Regions from separate parts of the Aquamicrobium sp. NLF2-7 genome, predicted to be linked through region 2. Evidence: predicted binding sites of a transcription regulator. Region 2 holds the regulator's gene; each other region holds the start of a gene.
What was found. Region 2 encodes LexA, which represses DNA repair genes until DNA is damaged. Its sites were predicted from a motif close to TGTTCNNNNTGTGTTCNG; they were not measured.
Positions count from the first base shown of each region.

Region 1 (2,268 bases), on a different contig from region 2:
CCGAAGCGCAAGACAAGCGGCGCGCGGGGTTGATCCATCAGATCGCCGACGGTCTCGAAGCCGAGCGTGCGCAGGCCGGTGATGATCTCGCCATCGAGACGCAAGGCAGCCAGCGGCAGGGGTCGCAGCATTGCGACACCTTCCCCTTTCGGGACCACGATCGTCTGCCGGCGCAGAAAACGCGCTGCAGCATGGGCCGCGCCCCATGTGTCGGCGATCGCCGCGCGGGCCTCAACGCCCGAGGCCGCAAACTTCTGCACCATGGCTTCCAGCATCATGGCCTCGCCGCCATGAAGATGATCGGCGCCGGTCGTGTCGATCACCAGACCGTCCGGCGGATCGGTGGCAACGACGGGCGAGATCCGCTGCAGCGCCCAGAGCGCCAACCTCTCCAGCCCTTCCCGGTCGGCAGCCGGATCGGCATCGACGATGACAAGGCCTGGTACGAGCGCCTGCGCCTTGGCGACGGCCATGCCTTTGGTAACGCCGAGCGCCTGGGCGTTGGCATCGAGGGCGACAATGGTTCTGCGTCGGCCGGTACGCCCGACCAGGACGAGCGGCGCCTCAGGCGGAGGCGATGCGTCGCCCGACTTCCTTCTGAGGCGGTCTGTCGGCAACCTTGGCAGGAAGAGCGATACGACCCTTGGCATCGCAGGCCTCCACTTCAAAATCTGCACTTTCGCCGGCCCGGCATCGGATCAGTTCCACCAGCCAGCGGGCGCGGCCAAGGCCGGGCACCGGCAGGGGAGCCGTTGGCAGCACCGAGACACGCCAGCGCGAAACGCTCGCCGTCGGCTGTCCGAAATCCCCCGCCTCGGTCTGCCGACGCCAGCGACGGACCGCCAGGCCAATCGTGTCGGAACCCTCCGCCGCCAATTGCAGGCGGCGCGACGCAGTCATGGAAAGATGGGCGGTCTCCGCCACGACGGCCCCGAGCCCACCATGGCGAAGCCCCTCCTCGAAACAGGCGAGCAGCGCCTTTTCGTCGCCGGCCTCGACATGGATCACCCGATCGGGAGCCAGCCCCGCCTGGGCGATGGCCGGTGCGAACAGATCGGTGCGCGTGACGATCCAGAGCACCTTGCCTTTGGTCCGCGCCGCGATCCCTGCGGCGAACATGGCGGCGGCCGCCCCGTCGACGGCGCCATTGCCGCCGCCGGCGATCTCATGCAGGCAGCCAAGTCCTAGCCCGCCTCCCGGAAGTCGCCTGTCGATCTCGGGCAATCCAAACGGCAGAACCTCGCGGACGCGGCCAGCACCGCTCTCCAGATGCGCGATGCGCTCCTGAAGGTCGGCGATGACAGGGTTTGCCGCGCGATCGGCCATGAAAGTCCGGTTCTCCTGAAGGGGCTTTGCAACGCCTTCGGGCGCTGCTATGTTCTATATTTGTTCTCTTTCGGAAAATGAGTCAATCCGACTCCTCGATGAGTCGTTCCGTCGAAGAGGGGGACGTAACGGCAAGCAACGGCTCAGTATTGGTCGATTGTCTTGGAATCTGAGGGCGATAGGAGCGGGACGGCATGCAGGCGGCGCATCTGGAAAAATTGAACGATGGCCAACGCGCCGCGGTCGTGCATGGCATCGGTCTTCCCGAAGGCCGGATCGCCGGCCCGCTACTCATCATTGCCGGCGCGGGCTCGGGCAAGACCAACACGCTCGCCCACCGTGTTGCCCAGCTGATTATCGCCGGCGCCGATCCGCGCCGCATCCTGCTGATGACCTTCTCGCGCCGGGCAGCAAGCGAGATGGGGAAGCGCGTCGAGCGCATCTGCGCCAGGGTGCTGGGCGACAAGGCCGGTATCATGACCGATGCGCTGGCCTGGTCGGGCACCTTCCACGGCATCGGCGCGCGGATCCTGCGGGAATATGCGATCGAACTCGGTCTCGATCCTCAGTTCACCATCCACGACCGCGAGGATTCCGCGGACCTGATGAACCTCGTCCGCCACGATCTCGGTTTCTCGAAAACCGAGAACCGGTTCCCGGCCAAGGGAACATGCCTCTCGATCTATTCCCGCACCGTCAATGCCGAGGCCGCGCTCGATGAGGTGCTGCGGGCGAACTACCCCTGGTGTGCGGCCTGGGAAAAGGAACTGCGCGAGCTGTTCGCCGGTTATGTCGAGGCCAAGCAGATCCAGAACGTGCTCGATTACGACGATCTGCTGCTCTACTGGGCGCAGACCATGGGCGACGCCACGCTGGCCGACGAGATCGGCGGCAAGTGGGATCACGTCCTCGTCGACGAATATCAGGACACCAACCGCCTGC
Region 1 is NZ_JAKSED010000004.1:83,168-85,435, reverse strand. It holds gene MIC97_RS20590 (DNA polymerase Y family protein) at 1-650, opposite strand, end outside; gene MIC97_RS20585 (damage-inducible protein) at 565-1,326, opposite strand; gene MIC97_RS20580 (ATP-dependent helicase) at 1,521-2,268, shown strand, end outside.
Region 1: MIC97_RS20585 (damage-inducible protein) is a predicted target of LexA. The motif match lies at 1,377-1,394, and genes of this name have one in related genera.

Region 2 (2,268 bases):
AAACATGCGCGTTGCGCAGTCCCTCCGGTCTGCTTGTCGTGCAGGTTCAGGATGCGGGTATTGCCGCCAAAGCATGTGCCCATGCAACAGTCATCGTGATCGAGGACGCGATGATGCGTAACCCGTGCCGAAAATCTCAGGCAATTGTGGTGACCCGTCGGGAGCTGGCGAAAAAAGGAAGTGCCGAAGTCCATCTGGAAAAGATCGACACTGCTTCTGGTGTTCCAGCCGGAAATTCATCACCAATCATCGGAGAGCCGCAGGTGCGCTTCGCCATCGAAGGGGATTATCGGCCATGGCACACCCAGCGCCGATATTCGCGGGAAGCACGTGGCTTGCCGCCTTATGAGAGAAAAGTCGCCGCAGTACCTGCGGAAACGCCTGTTCTCTCCGCCCCGGACAAGATCGAATAAGCGATAAAGACAGGGCGTATCCGGAACGGTTTCCGCATCGTAAGGCAGGTCTGCTTCTGCGGGTTGATCAAATGCAGATCCAGTTACGCAGGAAAATCGACCATCGTGACAGATAGTTCGATAGGCCGCTCGCCTACGCAGCCAAAATCTGCTCACCGATCGTACAGGCCGTAAAGTGCCCTTCAGCTATCTTCGATCAACGTTTTGAGAGCGCTCAAACAGCGACCTCAATATTTCGATCATTTCCTCAGGATGTTGTTTTAAGATGCTGATAAACAATGTCCCTCAGAACGGATGGAAGGCAAAAAATCCGGTTCGCTCCGTTTCATTTCCGGATCAGTAACGGCGGATCAATCCGACCAGCCTGCCTTGTACCTTGACGCGGTCGGGTCCGAAAATCCGGGTTTCGTAAGCCGGATTGGCGGCTTCAAGCGCGATGGAGGCGCCTTTGCGACGGAACCGCTTCAGGGTTGCTTCTTCCTCGTCGACGAGTGCCACGACTATATCGCCCGGGGTGGCTGTATCGCCGTTGCGGATGATGACGGTATCGCCATCGAAAATGCCGGCTTCGATCATGGAGTCGCCCCGAACTTCGAGGGCATAATGCTCGCCGCCCGACAGCATTTCCGGCGGCACCGAAATGGAATGTGTCTTGTGCTGGATCGCATCGATCGGAACACCCGCAGCGATCCGCCCCATCACGGGGATGGAAACCGCCGAGGCGCTGTCATCCTCGTTGCTGGCGACCTGCGGCTTGCGAACATCCTTTGCCGGCTGCCCGAGGCTTCCCTGAATGACGCTGGGTGAAAATTTTCGCGCACTGTTCAGACCGGGGGCAATGGAATCTGGCAGGCGCAGCACTTCCAGCGCACGCGCACGATTGGGCAGGCGACGGATAAACCCACGTTCTTCCAGTGCGGTGATCAGGCGATGGATGCCCGACTTCGAGGCAAGGTCCAGCGCTTCCTTCATTTCGTCGAAAGAGGGCGGAATGCCACTCTCCTTCAACCGCTCATGGATAAAGAGAAGCAATTCATGTTGCTTGCGCGTCAGCATAGGTTCCCCCGGCAGCGGCGAATCCAGAATCGGAAAACAAACCCGGAACAAACACTATATGTTCCAGTTGTGTTCCGCAACCGCTTAAAATCAGAACGACCGGGGACAGCTTCAGCCGATCATCATCAACTGGCAGGGATCGCCGATTTCCGATGCCGGCTGGAATGGGGCGCGTATGACCAGTCCCCCTGATGCGGCCATGGTGCGCAGCATGGATGAATCCTGCACACCGAAGGGCGTGGCAATCAGCTGGCCGTCGCGTTCCTCAATGGCTGCACGGACAAAGTCCTGCCGATGGTCGTTGGCTGAAACCGGTGCCCCGAGCATCGCTGTCCTGATGTCCTGACGGAAAGGCCGGCCGCCAAGGCGTGCGAGCAGAGGTTTCAGGAAAAGCTGCGAGCAGACGAGGCTCGCCACGGGATTTCCGGGCAGGCCCAGACATCTGATGTTGTCCATTCTGCCGAACATCAGCGGCTTGCCGGGCCGCATGGCGATCCGCCAGAAGTCGAGCGTCATGCCCTCGCGCGTCAGAACCTTGTGAACGAGATCGTGATCGCCGACGGAGGCTCCGCCAGATGTGACGATGACGTTCGCACCGGCCGCAACAGCCTGTTTCACGAGCGCCGAGATTGCATCCTCGCGATCTGGCGCGATGCCGAGATCGATAACATCGGCGCCCACGGCGCGGGCCGCGGCTGCGATGCCATAGCTGTTGGATGAAATGATCTGACCCGGTCCCAGTTCGCTTCCCGGCAGGCGCAGTTCGTCGCCGGTGGCGATGATGGCGACCAGTGGCCGT
Region 2 is NZ_JAKSED010000001.1:636,192-638,459, reverse strand. It holds gene MIC97_RS03185 (ComEC/Rec2 family competence protein) at 1-413, shown strand, start outside; gene lexA (transcriptional repressor LexA) at 750-1,469, opposite strand; gene glp (gephyrin-like molybdotransferase Glp) at 1,581-2,268, opposite strand, start outside.

Region 3 (2,268 bases), 2.1 Mb from region 2:
TGTCGATCTTTCTGGCGTAGAGAGCGCCTTCCTCAGGCTGCGGCACGAAGCCGAGCGTGCCGGCCTCAAGCTTCGCCAGCGCCTCCACCATCAGTTCCGCACTGACCGGCATCATCGCATCGTGCAGTTCACCGCCGGTCATGTCCGCGCCGATAGCAACCTTTCGGGTCAGGGCCACGGGGCCCGTATCCAGCCCCTCCTCCATGCGCATGACCATGACGCCGGTTTCGGTGTCACCTGCCATGATGGCGCGCTGGATGGGGGCGGCACCGCGCCAGCGAGGCAGAAGCGAGGCATGGCCGTTGAGGCAGCCGAAGCGAGGCGCTTCCAGAATGGCGCGCGGCAGAAGCAGGCCATAGGCGACGACGACCGCAACATCGGCATTCAGCGCGTGAAAGGCCTCCTGCTCATCTGCGGACTTGAGCGAAAGCGGCGTGAAAACGGGAATGCCGAGCCTTTCGGCTTCGCGCTGGACCGGCGAAGGCGTGAGTTCCAGCCCGCGCCGACCCGCCGCGCGCGGCGGCTGGGTGTAGACGGCGACGATCTGGTGGCCTGCTTCGGCAACAGCGCGGAGCGTGGGCACCGAAAACTCCGGCGTGCCCATGAAGACGACGCGCAATGTCATGGTTTCAGCCTACGAGCTTCGGAGCCGGCTTGTCACGCGCCAGCTTGCGGAACTTGCGCATCACCATATCGCGCTTGAGCTTTGAAATGTGGTCGATGAACAGCACGCCGTTGAGATGGTCGATCTCATGCTGAAGACAGGTCGCCATCAGCCCTTCGGCCTTGATCTCCTGCTCCTTGCCATCCCGGTCGACATATTTCACCCGCACCGAGGCGGGGCGCTCGACCTCCGCGTAATATTCGGGGATCGACAGGCAACCCTCTTCGTAGACGGAGCGCTCGTCGCTGCTTTCGAGGATTTCGGGATTGACGAAGACATGCGGCGCCGGTTCGTCATCCTCCTTGGCAAGGTCGATGACCAGCAGCCGCATCGGCAGCCCGATCTGGATGGCAGCGAGGCCGATGCCGGGGGCGTCATACATGGTTTCCAGCATGTCGTCGGCCAGCCTGCGCAGCGAATCGTCGACACGCTCGACCGGTTTGGACACCTGACGCAGCAAGGGATCGGGAAGGATGATGAGCGGCTTGATCGTCATCCTGCTCACCTAAGACCTCGCCAATGCGCCGTCAACCGTGAAGGTCGATACTTGTTCACGTTTTGATCTGGTGAAGAGGGGCAATTCTGTTATCATGCCGGCATGAGCGACATCTTTTCTCAAACCGTCATCCAGCTTGGCGCCACCACGATCACGCTTGGTCAGGCGCTGGCCTTCTGCTCGGTTGCGTTCCTGTGCCTGTCGGCGGCGATGATCGTCACGCTGCTGCGGTTTTCCCGGGCCCGTGCCATTGCCGTGTCGGAAGCGGCAGAAAACGCGCGCGAGGCGGAGGCGCGGATGGTCGAGATCCTGCGCAGCCAGGCCGAGATGCAGGGGCGCATGGGCGCCATCGCCGAAGTGTTCGGCACGAGGCAGGCGGAACTGACGCAATCGATCAGCCAGCGGCTCGATGCCATGAGCGGGCGGCTCGGCCAGACCATCAGCGAGCAGACCCGCGCCACGCACGAAAATCTTTCCCGGCTGCAGGAACGGCTGGCCACCATCGACAGCGCGCAAGGCAACATACAGGCGCTGGCCGGGCAGGTCGTGCAGCTTCAGGCCATCCTTTCCAACAAGCAGACGCGCGGCGCCTTCGGCCAGTCGCGCATGGAGGCGATCGTCGCCGACGGGCTGCCGATGGGCACCTACGAGTTTCAGGCCACGCTTTCAAACGGCAACCGGCCGGACTGCCTCGTCAGGATGCCGAACGACGCGCCCTCGCTGGTGATCGACGCCAAGTTTCCGCTGGAGGCGTGGAACGCCATTCGCGCCGCCGAAACGCCGGAGGCGCAGAAAGCCGCGGCGCAGGCCTTCCGGCGTGACGTCGAAATCCACATCCGCGACATTGCCGGCAAATATCTCATTCAGGGCGAGACACAGGAAACTGCCTTCATGTTCGTGCCGTCCGAATCAGTGTTCGCCGAGATTCACGAGAATTTCGAGGCGCTCGTGCAGCGCGCCCACCGCTCCCGCATCGTCATCGTCTCGCCATCGCTGCTGATGCTGTCGATCCAGGTCATACAGGCGATCCTCAAGGATGCGCGCATGCGCGAGCAGGCCCATGTCATTCAGGGCGAGGTGATCCGCCTGATGGAGGACGTCACGCGGC
Region 3 is NZ_JAKSED010000001.1:2,712,103-2,714,370, reverse strand. It holds gene fmt (methionyl-tRNA formyltransferase) at 1-625, opposite strand, end outside; gene def (peptide deformylase) at 630-1,160, opposite strand; gene MIC97_RS13330 (DNA recombination protein RmuC) at 1,263-2,268, shown strand, end outside.
Region 3: MIC97_RS13330 (DNA recombination protein RmuC) is a predicted target of LexA. The motif match lies at 1,213-1,230, and genes of this name have one in related genera.